DNA from 4 places in the Erwinia sp. TECH1 genome. Region 3 is predicted to be linked to each of the others. Evidence: predicted binding sites of a transcription regulator. Region 3 holds the regulator's gene; each other region holds the start of a gene.

Region 1 (4,185 bases), 1.3 Mb from region 3:
CGTAAACTTAACCCTGAGGCTGAGTTACCACGTCTTTGATGCCTTTAACCTGGATTTCTACGCGACGGTCTGGACCCAGACATTCGATCAGGGCGTTACGGCCTTTCACGCTGTCACAGGTGTTGCCGGTAACTGGGTTAGTTTCACCCATGCCACGTGCAGAGATCTTGTTAGAAGGGATGCCTTTAGACACGAGGTAGTCAACAACGGACTGTGCACGTTTCTCAGACAGTTTCTGGTTGTACTGGTCAGAACCGATACGGTCGGTGAAGCCCAGAACCACGACGTTGCCGTCTTTAGGATCCAGAGAGCTCAGCTGGGTGTACAGCTGATCCAGAGCCTGCTGACCTTCTGGCTTCAGAGTCGCCTTGTTGAAGGTGAACAGCACGTCTGATTTCAGGGTGAAACGCTTGGTTTCAACAACTGGCGCTGGCGCTGGAGCCGGAGCCGGTGCTGGCGCTGCTTCATCCTGGCCGAAACGGTAGGAAACACCTACGCTCAGCATGGCGTTATCTGGACGGGTACCAACGGTGTTTGCATCACCGATGTTGTTAACCCACTGGTAGTCCAGACGGGTAGCCCAGTTTTTGGTTACAGCGTATTCAACACCTACAGCTGCCAGCGGAGAAACACCGGTGTCGTGATCGCTGATGCGAGTACCGTTGTTGTTCTGCGTGGAGTCAGCGCGCCATACCATGCCGCCCAGACGGGTGTACACGTCCAGATCGTCATAGATTGGGTAGCTCAGTTTCGCAGCCAGCTGAATGCCCTGTGCTTTGAATGCGCCGTTTACAACGTTGCCTTTGTTAGGCATACGACCCAGCCAGTCATAACCCAGTTCGAAGCCCAGGTACTGATTAGCCTGGTAACCACCGAAGGCACCTGCGCCCAGCTGGCTTTCGTGAGTTGGGCCGTCGTTGTTTGCATAACCGTGACCGTAGTAACCAGTGTCGTGGTACTGAGACCAGCCCAGTTTCGCACCGGTATACCAGGTGTCATCTTTAGGAGCGGCCTGCGCTACGGTAGCGAAGCCAGCCAGTGCCACTGCAATTGCGATAGCTGTCTTTTTCATTTTTGCGCCTCGTTATCATCCAAATAGGCAATGAGCTTTCATTAGCTCTTTGATTTAATCCTTCGCCGGGTTATGACGCTCGATTATGACTCATCCAAAAAAGGGAGATTATTGAGCACCCTGGCGACGTAAAGTCTACAACGTACCAGCAAACTTACAAGTAAGATGTGAAGGCGGTCTGAAAAAAAACGGCGTTTTGTACACATTTTTACACATTTGCGTACAGGACGGCGGGAGATAACTTCCGGGAAAAACGCGGCTAAACCATTGTCACGCCGGGTCATAGCATAATCAGACGCTTATCATGCCCGGCGAAGAAGTTTATGATGAGAAAACTCTTATTTTTACTTAATGATACAAACTCGACTGAATTTTTAACCCATTAAAGGGTCTGCACGCGACAATTTCGACCGGATCCGGTCGCATAATCAGACCTAAAGCCTGGCCGCTTAACGCTGCGTCATGGAGCCGACGACGATCTTCCTCGGTCAGTTCCTCAGGCAGCCAACCCAGCACCACGCTGTAGTTCCCCGTTTGCAGCGCTTTAATCATGGCCTCCAGCGTATTAATGGCCTGCCCCTGGACCTGCATCACTTTATTAAGCGGCAGCCCGGAACGCGCAAGCCAGCTGCGGCTCAGCTTTTGCTGCGGCGTCAGCCATAGCTGCCAGCGGGACTGCGTGCCCAGCTGTTGCAGCAAAGGGAGCAGTAGCATTTGCGTCATGCCCGGCTGATTCTCGCTGTAGATCAGTTCGCTGATCAGGCCAGTCGCTTCGCTATGGGATGAAGAGCGGGGCTGAGGAAAACGGCTGTTAACAGAATGAGATTTCATGGAATGAGTACGCATATCGGCTTTGCTCGCAGGTCACTGTATGGATATACAGTATAAGGGCGGTGAACAAAGATCAACCCTAAATTTTGATAACGTCTCGCAAAATCACAATGAAACCGGCTGTAACGGCAATTAGTAATTGAACCTGTTACCACGATTGCATACTTTTCATTTCTCACAGGGACGAGGGTGTTCTGTATACAGGGAGAAAAGGATGAGCCAGTCAAAAAAACAGATTGAAAAAGCCAGACGCCAGCTTGCCGAACTGGGCGAAATCGAATGCCGCAGCCAGTTCGGCGGCTACAGCCTGTCGATAGAGAACGTGGTGTTCGCGCTGGTAGCGGAAGGGGAGCTTTATCTGCGGGCCTGCGAGCAGGTAAAGCCCTATATCGTGGAGCGGAAGATGCAGCCTCTGCATTTTACTAAAAGAGGGATGCCGGTCGCGCTGGATTATTATCGGGTGGACGACCCGCTGTGGAAAGAGCACGGGCAGCTGGTGGCGCTCTCCCGGCTTTGCCTGCAGGGCGCACGCCAGCAGCGAACGCAAAAGCAGCAAAATCAGCGCCTGAAAGATTTGCCCAATTTGACTATCCGCATCGAGACGCTGCTACGTCAGGTCGGCATCAGCACTATCGCCATGCTCAAAGAGCAGGGCGCCAGACGCTGTTGGCTCAAGCTGTACGCCAGCAACAATAATTTGGGCATCAACGTCCTTTTCGCGCTGGAAGGCGCGATCGCGGGCCGCCATTACGAAGCGCTGCCGGAAAGCGTCAAAACCGAGCTTCGGCAGTGGCATAAGGAAACGCTGCGGCGCTGGGCCAGGCAGCAAAAGTCTTAGGCCAGCCCCTTTTTTTTCAACCGAACAATTTCCGGCAGCAGTGCAACCAGCAGGCCAACCTGCTGTAAGACCAGCGGCTCCTTTGTGTCCGGCGCCGCTTCCGCCGCTGCCAGGCGGGCGGAAAGATTGCCCAGCAGCCTGGCCGCTTTGTCTTCATCAACAATATCAATATGCAGCACGTCGTCGACGTAGCAGACCGCATCATCCATCAGTTGCAGCATGGCCGGGTTGGTGATTTTCTCGCGATGGGCGCCCAGCGCGGAAATATAGCTGAGAAAAGAGTGGTTCAGGCACAGTAGTCGGAAAGCGTCTTCACGCAGGCCCGCGCTGGCGTTTTTTTCGGCCGAAATATTAGACACTACTGAGGCCAGCTCGGCGTCGCAGTTGTGCGCATCGCGCCGGGCAATGCGGTAATCCAGGCGATTATCTTTGCCCTGGTGATACTGCACCAGAATGGCGTCCAGATAGCGGCAGTTGGCATTAAGCGTGCGATCCGCGACGGCGGAAAGCTGGCGGAAACGCCAGTCGGGCCAGATAAAGGCCACGGCGATCCAGGCTATGCCGCAGCCCAGCAGCGTATCGATAATACGCGGCAGCGCGATCTCGAACCCCTCACCAAGCAGGTTAAAGCAGCAAAGTACCAGCAGGGTGATAAAAAGCGTGGCGTAGGCATATTGCGACTGTCGGAAGGCGAAAAACAGCACGCCGGTGAGCACAATGAGTATCAGCTGTCCCTCAACAGAGGGGATCAGCCAGAGTAGCGGCAGACCAATCGCTATACCGGCCAGCGTGCCGACAATACGCAGCGCCAGGCGCCTTTTCGTCGCGTTATAGTTGGGCTGGCAGACAAACAGGCTGGTCAGCAGGATCCAGTAGCCGTGTTCCAGCCCGGTGATCTGGATAAAAGCGTAGCCGGTACAGAGCAGCAGCGACATGCGCACGGCGTGCCGGAAAAGCGGCGACTGCGGCGAAAGATGGCGACTCAGGCGCAGACGGATATCTGCCCAGCCGGTCAGGCCTTCACTGGAAAGACGTCCGTCGCTGTTGTCCTGCAAAACCTGCTCGGACTCGATGGTCGCCAGCTGGGCGTCGATAGCCTTAAGGTTATGCAGCAGGTAGTGCATGGCCTTAAGTTCGCTGCTGGCGGGTTGGTTTGCACTCAGGCGCTCCAGCGCGGCCTGAAGGTGCACAAAAGCGCGCTCAAAACGCGGATCGTGCTGCCAGGGTTCGCGCAGCAAGATAGCGTTGGAGAGCTGCTGGCAGGCGCGCGCCTGCATGGTTAACAGCCGCTGAAAGCGGAACAGAATATCGCTGTAGCGATACTCTTTGCGTAAGGCGTGATATTGCGCGTGGGAAGAGCTGGCGCGCTCGTGAATATCCTGCGCCACGAAATAATAGTGCAGCGTGCGGCGCGTGCTGCGCTGCCCGCGATCGCCACGCAGCC
Region 2 (4,185 bases), 1.5 Mb from region 3:
GAACGGTACTGTTAAGGTCATACGCCGTATTAATATATTATTCTTACCTAAGCTAAATTAGCGTAATAAATACATGTTCACTCTGCCGCTTATCCATCAATCTGTTGCGCGTTCTTTTCAGACATAACCTGCTGTATTAAAAGGCAGTCAATCCCCGCTCCCGCTATTAATAAATCGCTTTCTTTCACGATGCGAATAAAGCCAAATCCGCCAGAAATGTTCTGTTACGGGAAAGTTTCATTAATAATGGTAAAACGAACGATTTCCTTACATTATTTACCAGTGGTAGTTAATCTTCATTGGGTTTACAACTTTCTTCTGCCAGGATTAATCTGTTTTTCTCTTAAATCCCCTGTAGATTTGCCGGATAAAGAAACATTTTCCGGTAAAAGATGGGTAAAAATGGCAAAAAAGTTAAATCTGTTTAAATCAAGGGTTGAGATGCTCAGCCATTGCTCAGTAAAATAGGGCCAAAACTCAAATCAGGAGAATTTCGTGTCAGAAGCTGCGTATGTCTATCATCCGGAACGACTGGAAGAAGCGAAGAACATCGCTTTGGGGTGGCGAATTGTAGGCCAGATGGAGCCGCAAACGCTTGAGGATGCTATTCAAATGTTGCGAGACAGCTCGGCCTACGCTGCACAGGTGTACGATCTGCTTTACGCCGAAATCGCTGAGCATCAAAAAGCGCAGGAAAACCGCTGATTACCTTCGGGCCAGCGCGTCGGCCCGATAGCGTTGCCAGGTTTCCCAGCATTTTTGCGGATCGACATTAGCGTATCCGCAAAAAGGATCCAGCGTGCGGGCTATATTATCCGGTACTAAAACCTGCGTGGTGATATCCCGAATCTTTTCCACTTCTTCCTTCGTTAACGGCGAGCCTTTACGCCATTCAGCCTTCGCCAGTAGCCCTCCCAGCGCAGGAACAGATATAACCGCCATAGTTGCGTCTCAATTAATTGCCTGCTCAGATCGTCGGCTCGTCCGGAGAAAACTTTAGGTTGTTACGAAATTTAAATTTATTTAAATAAATTTTAACAACTCATTAAAGTAATAAAGAGGGGGATGTATCAGTGCGGTTTCAGTTTTCAGATAAAAAAATGCCCGCAAAGAGGATAATCACGGGCCAACACCAGGGAAACTTGATAGAAGAATAGTGGCATGAAGACGGTAAAACGCAACCGTCCACGGGCAAAAATCGTTATAATAACGCCTGAAGTGCGAGGGTTATCAAAATCCTTCTGCAATCAGCCACTGGTCCGCTTCATCGAACATTTCTTCAATAATTCTCAACATTACCGATTTGTCGCTTTTGCTGGCGTCCGTTTTCACGCCGTTTGCCTGCATAGGTTTTACTTTGACGTCGGCATCGGGGAAAACTCGCTTAATGCGCTTTTCCAGTTCATCTAAAATCAGCTGCTGCGCGTTTGGTAAGCCCGCAACGTTGCGCTTATCGTAAATCAGTTCAACAAACATGAGAGGGATCCTGGTTATCAATGCTGGATAAAAATACAGTTAAATCTGCCTGGCTTCAACTGAAATTTGTTGATGGCGGCGATAACTTTCCTTCTCTGGTCGACACTTGCGGCCCCTCCCGCTGCGCAGCAATCATCAAAAATTGCTGTGCACATAGACTACACTTTCCTCGGTTAACTTAAGGAGAGAAAAGATGAAAAAATTGTTACTTTTTCCACTGATTGCCGTGGCCACTTTGCTGAGCGGCTGCGCAAATGACCATATCATTCATATGCGCGACGGCAGCACAAAGGTTGTTGAAGGGAAGCCGGAAATCGATAAGGCGACCGGTATGGTTATCTACACCGATGAATCCGGCAGGCAGCAGGCGGTAAACCAGGCGGATATTAAAGAGATGAGCAGCCTGTAACGCAGACCAGGCCACTTCCGATTGCGGCCCAACCACGACGCGGGCAGGATACTGTGCCAGACCTGTCAGACACTTGCCCGGAGAATACTCATGCTTCGTTTACTTGCCCTCGGTGGCCTTTGCGCCTGTTCTTTTTTTGCTCAATCCTCTGAAGGCACTGCGCCGTTACAAAACAGCGAGTATCAGATTACCTGTCCGGGCAGGCCAACCATGACCGTGACCAACGCACAGTATGGCCTGACCACGGTATTGTGGGCGGGCGATAACTTCCAGATTGCGTCCGGCAGCCAGCAGTCCCGTACCGATAACGGCGATAAAGTGGCTATCGTGCTGTTTCGCAACGGCGACCAGATGGTGATGAACAAAAGCACCAATGAGACCTTTTTCTCGTATGACGGTAAGAAAAACCTGGTTTCCTGTAGCCGCACCGGCGAACGCGAAAACAGCACGGTAACATTGCAACGAACCGATGCGTCGGGAAAGGTCGAATCCTGAGTAGTCAGTCGGGCAATCTTGCCGGGAGGCCGGAGCGGGCCGCAAACTTTTACGTATAAAAGAGGAGTCTATGACTATCAGAATAACGCACCAGCCTGGCGCGGACGAACTGGCGGAAATTGAAGCCGGCCTGCTGGCTTATAACTCGCAGTTTATGGCTATCGGCGAGTTAAAAAGTATCGGGGCATTTATTGAAGACGCCAGCGGCAAAAAACTTGCCGGCCTGACGGGTTCAACGGTGGGCAACTGGTTGCGCATTAATATGCTTTGGGTAAGCGAAGCATTGCGTGGGCAGGGTACAGGCACGGCGCTGATGCAGGCGGTGGAAGAAGAGGCCCGTCGACGCGGCTGCCTCTACGCTCAGGTCGATACCGCCAGCTTCCAGGCCCGGCCCTTCTATGAAAAACAGGGCTACGTCGTCCGGCTGGTGCTGGATAACTATCCGCGCGTGCACCAGCGGTTTTACCTGACGAAAACGCTGTAGCAGGAAGACGACGATTATTCTCCTGGCCGCTGACGCAGATCCAGCGGCGAGTTCTCCGCCTCGTCCAGCAGCGCCAGCCACTCCCGCATCGTCACTTCCTGCCAGGACAGATGGCCTTTTGTGGTTCCCATCAGCACCACGTCCGGGCGCAGCGCCCGATAAAACTCCAGCGTTTTTTTCAGATCGGCCTCGTTGCTTTCCGGCACCAGCACGGTTACCCAGCGCTGGTGGCTGAGGCTGATAGTATCGCCGACAAACAGATAGGTTTTGCCATAGGGCGAAGCATAAAGGTAGGTGGTGCTGCCCGGCGTATGGCCCGGCGTGGGCACCACGTGCAGGCTGCCGCAGTGCACTTCCGCCTGATTAAAGGTGTCGTCCGCTTCGGCGAACGAGCTGACGGGGCCGAGCGCGCGGTTGTGGCAATAGAGCGCCGAATTAAAGCGCTGCTGCAGCAGTCGCGCGCCCGGGCCAGCCTCGTGCCAGTGGGTCAGATAGTGGCGAAAAATCCCGCCGAGATCGCTGATAATATTATGGTCTTCATGATCCTCAACGCGTGAAATCAGCACGTTGCCGCGTGAAAGCTTCAGCAGAAAACCGTGCATCATCACTTCCGGATCGCGTTCGCCCGGCGGAAACTCCGGCGTTGAGATCCACAGATCTTCATACAGCTGCTTCATGAATGCTCCCGCAGTACCGCATGCCCTGACAGAGTCAGCCTGGCGACATCGCCTGCGACCCGCAGCTGGCCATGCGCGCCAAGCGGCAGCGTGACGGTGTTCCAGTGATGGCCAAATTCCAGCCCGGTCACCACCGGCAGGCCGGTCAGCTCGCGTATTAGCGTCCACACGCTGTCAAAGTCATAGCCGTTGTCGTACTCGCTGAGTTTTACGCCGGTAAAACTGCCGGTGACAATGGCTTTCTGCCGTGCCAGCACGCCGTGCTGCGCCAGCTGCAGCAGCATTCTCTCCACGCGGAAAGGGTGCTCGTTAATATCCTCAATCACCAGGATGCCGCCGTCGATCTCCGGCAGCCACGGCGTACCGATCAGCGAAGTCAGCATCGCCAGATTTCCGCCCCAAACCGTGCCCGAAACGTCTACATCCTGCGGCGCGGTGGGCCATTCCAGCGTGAATTCGGGCGAGGTCAGCGCCCGCCAGAAATGATCGAGGGTGAAATCAGAAACGACCTCCGCGCCAAAATTGCCTGCCAGCATCGGGCCGCTGAAGGTTTGTCCGCCCGCCTTCAGCAGCGCCATCTGGATCACGGTAAAGTCGCTGTGGCCGCAAATTGCCAGCGGGCGGTCGCGCAGACGCGCCGCCAG
Region 3 (4,185 bases):
AGTACTCCACGGAATAGCCACGGGTGAACAGCTCGCCCAGGTATTCGCGGAAAACGGTGGAGTAGAGCTTGTTGCCCTTAAACGTGCGGCGAATAAAGAACGCGCCCAGGCGACGGAAAATCGGGCCGGCCGGCCAGAAGTTCAGGTTGATGCCCGCAGCGATATGCGGCGGCACCAGGCCCTGGTGATAAAGCACGTAGGAGAGCAGCAGGTAATCCATATGGCTGCGGTGGCACGGCACGTAAACGATTTCATGGCCGTCCTGCGCCAGCTGACGCACGCGCTCGCCGCCGTTGACGTTGATGCCCTGATAGAGCTTGCTCCACGTCCAGCCCATGATCCTGTCGGTCAGACGGATTGCCTCGTAGGAGAAATCCGCGGCAACTTCTTCCATCAGCTCAATGGCGTTCTGCTGCGCCTTCTCATGGGAGATTTTCTTACTGCGCGCTTCGTCCTCTACGGCCTTGGCGATAGCCTTGGACTGTAAGAGCTTGTTGAACAGATCCTGACGCACAGGCAGACGCGGGCCGACTGCGGCAAGGCGCTGACGGGCAAAGTGCATTCTGGCCACGCGCGCCAGCTTCTGGGCGATGGTTTTATCGGTGCCGTGCTCGGTTGCCATACGGCGCAGCGACACCATCGGCGAGAAACGCACAAAGCTGTCGCGGCCCAGCCACAGGACGGCGATAAATTTCTGAATGCCGTTCAGCACGCGCAGATGCGGCTGGCTTTCGCCCTGAACTTCACGCCCCGGCGCCCGACCAAACATAATCGAGACGGGCACCATCTGCACGTCCAGCAGCGGGTTGCTGCGATGGAGATCCAGATAGTCGTGAAACGTCTTTACGGATTCCGGATTGGCCGCGTAATAAGGAAATACGCGCGGGCCATCATGAATAAAGACGTAGCGGGGCAGCAGCGTGCCGTCGATCTCCAGCGGGTCTAAAGGATCGGGCAGATCCTCTTTGCGACACTGCTCACGCAGCGCCAGCAAATCGGCCTTTGAATCGTATGGCAGCACATACATAATAGGACGCGACGTATCCAGCCCCAGCTCAACGACCGGCTCGGCAGGGATCGCTTTACTTTTTACCAGCATTTTTACCGGTAAATTCAATAATTTGTAATATAAGTTACGCCAACCTGACATAGACAACATAAAGCCTCTTGTTAGCAAAGCGCCGCAAGCATACCAGAATCCTTGCATGAGATCTGTGGTGTTGCAAAATGTGCGCTACCCTGACATTGACGCTAAACAGAACAAAGGGTTCCCTGATTATGGCAAATAACGCCTCGGGTTTAACGCGGATCATTAAAGCTGCGGGGTATTCCTGGAAAGGATTACGGGCGGCCTGGCAACACGAGGCGGCTTTCCGCCAGGAAGTGGTTGCGGCGGTAGTGGCGATTATTATCGCCTGCTGGCTGGACGTGACGCCTTTGGCCAGAGTCATGCTGATTGGCTCCGTCGCGCTGGTGGTGATTGTGGAAATCCTCAACAGCGCGATAGAAGCCGTGGTCGACAGGCTGGGCAATGAGTTCCACGAGCTTTCCGGGCGCGCCAAAGATATGGGCTCAGCTGCCGTGCTGTTAGCTATTCTGTTAGCGGTTTTTGTCTGGCTGTCGATTCTGCTTTCTCACCAGCCGCCGGGCTAAATAGCTATCACCATGGTTTTTTATCCGGCTTGAGGTTTTCATTGACGAAATACCTGTATATACTCACAGTCGACTGTATAAACAACCAGGGGGCGGGATGAAAGCACTAACGGCAAGGCAGCAGCAGGTCTATGACCTGATTCGCCAGCATATTAACCAGACCGGCATGCCGCCGACGCGGGCAGAGATTGCCGCTCAGCTCGGCTTCCGCTCCCCGAATGCGGCTGAAGAACACCTGAAGGCGCTGGCGCGTAAAGGCGTTATCGAGATCGTTTCCGGCGCATCACGCGGTATCCGCCTGATGATGGAAGAAGTCGATGGCCTGCCGCTGATTGGCCGCGTGGCGGCAGGCGAACCGCTGCTGGCGGAACAGCATATCGAAGGCCATTACCAGGTCGATCCCGATCTGTTTAAGCCGGGCGCGGATTTCCTGCTGCGCGTTAGCGGCATGTCGATGAAGGATATCGGCATTATGGATGGCGACCTGCTGGCGGTTCATAAAACCCAGGACGTGCGCAATGGCCAGGTCGTGGTAGCGCGTATTGATGATGAAGTCACCGTCAAGCGCCTGAAAAAGCAGGGCAACATTGTGCAGCTGCTGCCGGAAAACAGCGAGTTCCAGCCGATTGTGGTGGATCTGCGTGAGCATACCTTCTCTATCGAAGGGCTTGCCGTCGGCGTGATCCGCAACGGTAGCTGGCTGTAATAGCCAGACGCCGTGCCGCCTCTGCGTCGTTGCGATGACGCAGAGGCTTGCTTCTACCGGCGGGCGTATCGCCTACGGCTTTTATTTCGCACCTCTCATATTGTCTGAATCCTTCTGCTGTCTGCCCCTGCCATATTGTCTGACCGTGCCTTCGGTTGTTGTCTGCGCCTGGCATATTGTCTGACCGTGCCTGAATGTCTCCTGTGGAGCGCAAGCCATCGTAGTTCTGTCCGACATATATCGATGCCCGCTCCTGTTCGTATTTAGCGTTTATTGTCTTTTCGTATCCCACGCTGATATTTACTGCCTGTTGGTATTCCGCATTGGCGTTTATTGTGTGTTGGCATTCCGTATGGGCAGTTACTCTCTGTTTGCATCCGTCTTTTCCCGAACCCCGCCGATCGAACTGGAAAAATCGCCTCAGCGCTTCTGTTCTCCCGCTTCTTAAGTATCCGAGCCCGCGCGATTTTTGCTGCCCGGCCCGTGCCGCTTCGCTTTTTTTTAGAAAAATACGCCGCCTCGCCGTGCAAACCTGCCATCTTCTACTACAATTATCTGTACGTTAAGCATTTGGGCAGCGTTTTATGTTGCTGTCAGCGGTTTTGCTGTAACGATAAGCTGTTATCACCTAAGGTTAAGGAGAAACAAGATGAATAAAGACGAAGCCGGCGGTAACTGGAAACAGTTAAAAGGTAAATTTAAAGAAAAATGGGGCAAGCTAACCGATGACGACATGACCGTCGTAGAAGGTAAACGCGATCAGCTGGTCGGTAAAATTCAGGAACGTTATGGCTACACCAAAGACCAGGCTGAGAAAGAGCTGGGCGACTGGGAAACCAGCAATAACCATCGTTTCTGATAAGATAGCCTCCGGAAAGGCTGACTGGCACTGCCAGGGCCGATTCTCCGGATAGCCTTCTAAAGCAAGGGCAGCGCTTCTGGCGCTGCCCTTGTTGTTTTGTCTGGCGCGATCCCGCCGCTTAAATTATTCTGATGGTTGACCGTTTCAACGACCGCGCTTTTTTGTCCCAAGCGTATGATCGTGCTGGCACGCATCCTGATGCTGGCAGGCTTCCACCTCAACGCAGCTTTGGCACAATCCGTGCGCTTCAATCACGCTGTTGGTCAGCGCAAAGCCCGCTGCCCGCGACAAGGACTTCAGAATATCCTGCACGCCTTCCGCATGTTGCTCCGCTACGCCGCCGCAGCGGTCGCAGATCAGCATCGCCGAGGTATGCGCAGGCTCTTCGAAATGATGGCAGACGACATAGCTGTTGGTGGACTCCACGCGATGCACGAATCCCTGCTCCAGCAGAAAGTCCAATGCCCGATAGATAGTGGGCGGTTTGGCCTGCGGTTCGCTGGCGCGCAGCAGATCCAGCAGGTCGTACGCGCTGATCGCGCCGTGGTGCTGGCTCATCAGCCGCAGCACCTCCAGACGCTGAGGCGTCAGCCTGACGTTGCGCTGCTGACAGATAGCTTCCGCCTGCGACAGAATATTTTCAGGACTGTTAATGTTCATAGATCTCCCCAGGCTGGCTTAGCACGTTATATTATCACAGCGCCGATAAAAACGCCGCGCTTCCGGCTTCCCGCCTGAGCGTCTCCCTTCATCGCTATGCCCGCAAAAAATTTCAGTCAAATCCGAAGAGCGGAAGCTCACCTTTGTCATCAACTGCGTTGTACCATTCATTACTAAAGAAGACCGTCAATAACGGTTGCACTCTGAAATGTTTTGGCTACATTTACTTAAATATTTGTAAACCTTTCCACAGCAGACGTTGAAAACACGGCTTATTTTCAAGCCAGCTAGCAGATTAAAAGCC
Region 4 (4,185 bases), 3.3 Mb from region 3:
GCCAAACGTCATGGTGCCTAATCCCAGGCTGCTGATTTCCAGCGTACTGTGGGGGATGCGATGATAATGCATGTGCCGGCTTCCTTTTTTCATTATTAAAAGACCAGCCTGGCGTGCGGGGTAGAACTGTTGAAGCAAACGCCAGATCCGGCTTTTGACTATAACCGTCGGGCGCTACAGGGGGAAGAGCGGATTTATCGGGAAGTGCGGTGGGGGCCACCTGTCGGAAAGCGTCAGGTGGCGGGATTGGGCTTAGCGTTCAACAATCGATGAAACCTCATCGCCGTTGATTTGCAGCTCATGGCCGGAGCGATCGGTGTACTTCACCAGACCGGTATCCTGATCGATCTCCGGTTTACCCTGGGTCATAATCATCTTGCCTTCTTTTGTCGCCATCACGTAATCACTGCTGCAACCGCCGAGCAGCGTGGCCAGCATCAGAACGGCCGCGCCAGACATCAACTTCATACTTCGCTCCCTTAGCCTTCAATTTGCCTGCATCAGTAATAGCGCATTTTACAGAAAGCGTTAACCGCAGAACTCCTAAAAAGGCGTCACAGCACGACGAACTATTGACTTTGATCGTAAAAACAACGGGAAGAAGCCGACCGGCAGCGCCGGTCGGCCTGGTATCAGGCGTGGTTTTTTTTGCCGCGTAGCAGGTTAAGACACTCAACCGACATGGAGAAGAACATCGCGAAATAGATATAGCCTTTTGGCACGTGAATATTGAAGCTTTCCAGGATCAGGGTGAAACCTACCAGGATCAGGAAAGTCAGCGCCAGCATTTTTACTGAAGGATGGCGGTCAACAAATTCACCGATAGCGCGGGCGGCAAACATCATCACGCCCACTGCAATTACCACGGCCGCCATCATAATAATCAGATGATCGGACAGGCCAACGGCAGTAATTACCGAATCAAGACTGAAGATAATATCCAGCAGCATAATCTGCACAATCGCGCCGGCGAAGGAATGAACATTGCTTTTATGTTCTTCTTCACCGCCTTCTATTGTTTCATGGATCTCCATACTGGACTTCCACAGCAGAAAAAGCCCCCCGAACAGCAGGATTAAATCGCGCGCGGAAAAAGAGTGGTCCATCAACGTAAACAGCGGCGTGGTCAGGCGAATGACCCAGGCAATCGAGGCCAACAGACCCAGACGCATCAGCATGGCGCCCGCCAGGCCGATACGGCGCGCGGCGTTCTGCTGCTGTTTGGGAAGTTTAGCCACCACCAGAGAAAGAAAAATAATATTATCAATACCCAGAACGATTTCCAGAATCGTCAGTGTACCCAGCGCCAGCCAGGCGTTGGGATCGGCAATCCAGTCAAACATACAACGTTGCATCCTAAACGAAAGTTAAACGAAGAGTATACTCATCCGGATGCCGCTCAGCTAAAGCTTTACAGTAAAAAATGACGTGCCAGTAAGGGCGCGGTGAAAGCCTTTTTCAGGTAGAAGCCCCTGGGCAGCGTCATCACCGGCTGGCCGTTTTCGCCAATGCCTTCCGTCAGGGCTTTGCTGTTGGCGGCTTTGGGCCGGATTTGCAGCACTTCGCCGTGGCGGGCGGTAATACGCTCTACCTGTCCCAGCACGATCATATCCATCAGCTCTTCCCAGTCGCGCCGCAGCAGCAGCTCTTCTTCTTCACTGGGACTCCACAGCAGCGGGGCGCCGACGCGACGTTCGGCCAGCGGAATAGCCCGATCGCCTTCTACCGGTATCCACAATACTCTCGCCAGCTTATGTCGCACATGGCTGGTTTCCCAGACCAGACCGCTGTTGCCGGTCAACGGCGCCACGCAAACAAAGGTGGTTTCCAACGGGCGGCCCTGCGCGTCGACAGGAATAGTTTTCAGCTCCACGCCGATGTCGGCAAAATCCTGTTCCGGCTTGCTGCCTGCGCTGGCGCCCAGATAGCGTTCCAGCAGCATACCCACCCAGCCCTTATCGCGACGCAGGTCGCGCGGTATCGTAAGGCCCGCTCTCAACGCCAGTTCGCCCAGCGTAAAGCCAGCCAGCTGGCGCGCGCGTTCCAGTAACGCGGCTTCGTTTTCCGGCGGTAAAACCGGAGAAAAATAGTCTGGCATCGCCTGCTCTTGGTTGTTGGTTAAAAAATGAACAGTAGTTTTCCATATTAAAAAGGATGCGTTCATCCCTGAGGAAAAGCGCAATAATAGCATGATTAATCGCGGCTTTTTTTTGTCACTTTGCGGCCGCGATCGGGAAGTTGAAAAGGTTATGCCTGTCTGCGCACCGACAATGAACAGGATCTTACACGTAGTTATCCACAGAAAAATGGGATAAGTCGATTTTTAAAATAATACTGTTTCGATTTACAGGCTTGACGCGGCGGTTTTACCCGGGTTACCGCATTTTTTGCTTAGGATAGCAACATATCCTGTGGATAAAAAAATCGGTGTTCGATCTTTCGCCACCTGCCTGGTGTCGTTATTGATCGGGGGCCCTGAAACAGCCGAAGGACGCGGTAGAATTGGATAAATCTCAATATTTATAATGCGTTAACCAAAGTATTAACCTTAGGCTAAAAGGCGCCACTCTAAGTTTTCCCCAGCGGCCAGGAGAGTTCTGCACAAAGATATCCACAGAAAAGGTGAATAAGATCGCGCAAAAGTGGCGATTTCTGTTTATAACTCTACGAATGTTCGCAAGTTATCCCGCGAATGCCGTCAGTAACGGCCCAAAAGCAGTGGTTTACCGTCTGTAAGGAGTATGAAACAATCAGGCTATCCGAGTATTAGTTTTGAGGTAGTCCAGTGATCGATGATGATGGCTACCGCCCGAATGTTGGTATCGTAATTTGTAACAGGCAGGGACAAGTGTTGTGGGCCAGAAGGTATGGCCAGCACTCCTGGCAGTTTCCTCAGGGAGGCATCAACCCTGGCGAAACGGCAGAACAGGCGATGTATCGAGAACTCTTTGAGGAAGTCGGTTTGCACCGCAAAGATGTGCGCATCCTTGCCTCTACCCGGAACTGGTTACGCTATAAGTTGCCGAAACGTTTGGTGCGTTGGGACACAAAGCCGGTTTGTATCGGCCAGAAACAGAAGTGGTTTCTTCTGCAACTCTTGTGCAATGACGCGGATATCAACATGCAAACCAGCAGCACGCCGGAGTTCGACGGCTGGCGCTGGGTGAGCTTCTGGTATCCTGTACGTCAGGTTGTCTCTTTTAAACGCGACGTTTATCGCCGGGTGATGAAGGAGTTCGCCAGCGTGGTGATGCCCCTGCAGGAGAATGCCGTACCGCGAAATACGCCTTATCGACGGAAGAGAGGGTAAGCCGCTCAGATATGCTTATACAGCTGCGCGAGATAGTGGAGAAAGTGGCAGGAGCACCCCGGCTGACCGAGGCGCTCGACATTCTGGTCAGCGAAATCTGCCTGGCAATGGATACCGAAGTCTGTTCGGTCTACCTGGCCGATCACGACCGTCGCTGCTATTACCTGATGGCGACGCGCGGCCTGAAAAAGCCGCGCGGCCGCACCGTCGCGCTGGCTTTCGACGAAGGGATCGTCGGGCTGGTAGGGCGTCTGGCTGAACCTATCAACCTTGCCGATGCGCAAAGTCATCCCAGCTTCAAATATATTCCTTCCGTAAAAGAAGAGCGCTTCCGTTCTTTTCTCGGCGTGCCGGTTATCAGCCGCCGCCAGCTGCTGGGCGTACTGGTCGTTCAGCAGCGCGAGCACCGCCAGTTTGACGAGAGCGAAGAATCGTTTCTGGTGACGCTGGCTACGCAAATGGCCACTATTCTCTCTCAATCGCAGCTTAATACGCTGTTCGGACAGTACCGGCAAACCCGCGTGCGCGCCCTGGCCGCCGCGCCGGGCGTGGCGGTGGCCGCAGGCTGGGTAGAAAGTAACCAGCCGTCGCTGGATACCGTTTCGGCGGCCTCCACGCTGGATGCGGTGCGCGAGCGCGAAAGGCTGTCGCTGGCGATGGACGAGGCTTCCGGCGAGTTTCGCCGCTACAGCAAACGTTTCACCTCCAGCGTGCATAAAGAAAGCGCCGCCATTTTCGATCTCTATTCGCACCTGCTCAGCGACAACAGGCTGAAAAAAGATCTCTTTGCGGAGATCGACAACGGCTTCGTGGCGGAATGGGCGGTAAAGAAGGTCATTGAGAAGTTTGCCGCCCAGTTTGCCAGCCTGCAGGAC

The links. The regulator LexA, encoded in region 3, represses DNA repair genes until DNA is damaged. The targets are predictions, from matches to a motif close to TNCTGTATGTACATACAGNA.
Region 1: the regulator LexA is predicted to act here: its motif matches at 1,938-1,957, upstream of sulA (SOS-induced cell division inhibitor SulA).
Region 2: the regulator LexA is predicted to act here: its motif matches at 1,498-1,517, upstream of ACVWZ0_RS09345 (DinI-like family protein).
Region 4: the regulator LexA is predicted to act here: its motif matches at 2,333-2,352, upstream of mutH (DNA mismatch repair endonuclease MutH).

Annotation. Positions count from the first base shown of each region.
Region 1 is NZ_JBSRZK010000001.1:1,797,486-1,801,670, forward strand. Features, by position in the region: gene ompA (porin OmpA) at 8-1,072, opposite strand; gene sulA (SOS-induced cell division inhibitor SulA) at 1,421-1,918, opposite strand; gene ACVWZ0_RS08410 (TfoX/Sxy family DNA transformation protein) at 2,118-2,741, shown strand; gene yccS (YccS family putative transporter) at 2,738-4,185, opposite strand, start outside.
Region 2 is NZ_JBSRZK010000001.1:1,979,958-1,984,142, forward strand. Features, by position in the region: gene ACVWZ0_RS09335 (hypothetical protein) at 496-705, shown strand; gene ACVWZ0_RS09340 (hypothetical protein) at 706-942, opposite strand; gene ACVWZ0_RS09345 (DinI-like family protein) at 1,231-1,476, opposite strand; gene ACVWZ0_RS09350 (YgdI/YgdR family lipoprotein) at 1,670-1,885, shown strand; gene ACVWZ0_RS09355 (hypothetical protein) at 1,976-2,380, shown strand; gene ACVWZ0_RS09360 (GNAT family N-acetyltransferase) at 2,451-2,864, shown strand; gene ACVWZ0_RS09365 (MBL fold metallo-hydrolase) at 2,879-3,541, opposite strand; gene ldcA (muramoyltetrapeptide carboxypeptidase) at 3,538-4,185, opposite strand, start outside.
Region 3 is NZ_JBSRZK010000001.1:498,137-502,321, forward strand. Features, by position in the region: gene plsB (glycerol-3-phosphate 1-O-acyltransferase PlsB) at 1-1,150, opposite strand, end outside; gene ACVWZ0_RS02185 (diacylglycerol kinase) at 1,279-1,653, shown strand; gene lexA (transcriptional repressor LexA) at 1,751-2,359, shown strand; gene ACVWZ0_RS02195 (CsbD family protein) at 3,009-3,218, shown strand; gene zur (zinc uptake transcriptional repressor Zur) at 3,366-3,881, opposite strand.
Region 4 is NZ_JBSRZK010000001.1:3,842,362-3,846,546, reverse strand. Features, by position in the region: gene ACVWZ0_RS18055 (NADP(H)-dependent aldo-keto reductase) at 1-72, opposite strand, end outside; gene ACVWZ0_RS18050 (YgdI/YgdR family lipoprotein) at 253-468, opposite strand; gene ACVWZ0_RS18045 (TerC family protein) at 633-1,343, opposite strand; gene mutH (DNA mismatch repair endonuclease MutH) at 1,412-2,098, opposite strand; gene rppH (RNA pyrophosphohydrolase) at 2,786-3,310, shown strand; gene ptsP (phosphoenolpyruvate--protein phosphotransferase) at 3,322-4,185, shown strand, end outside.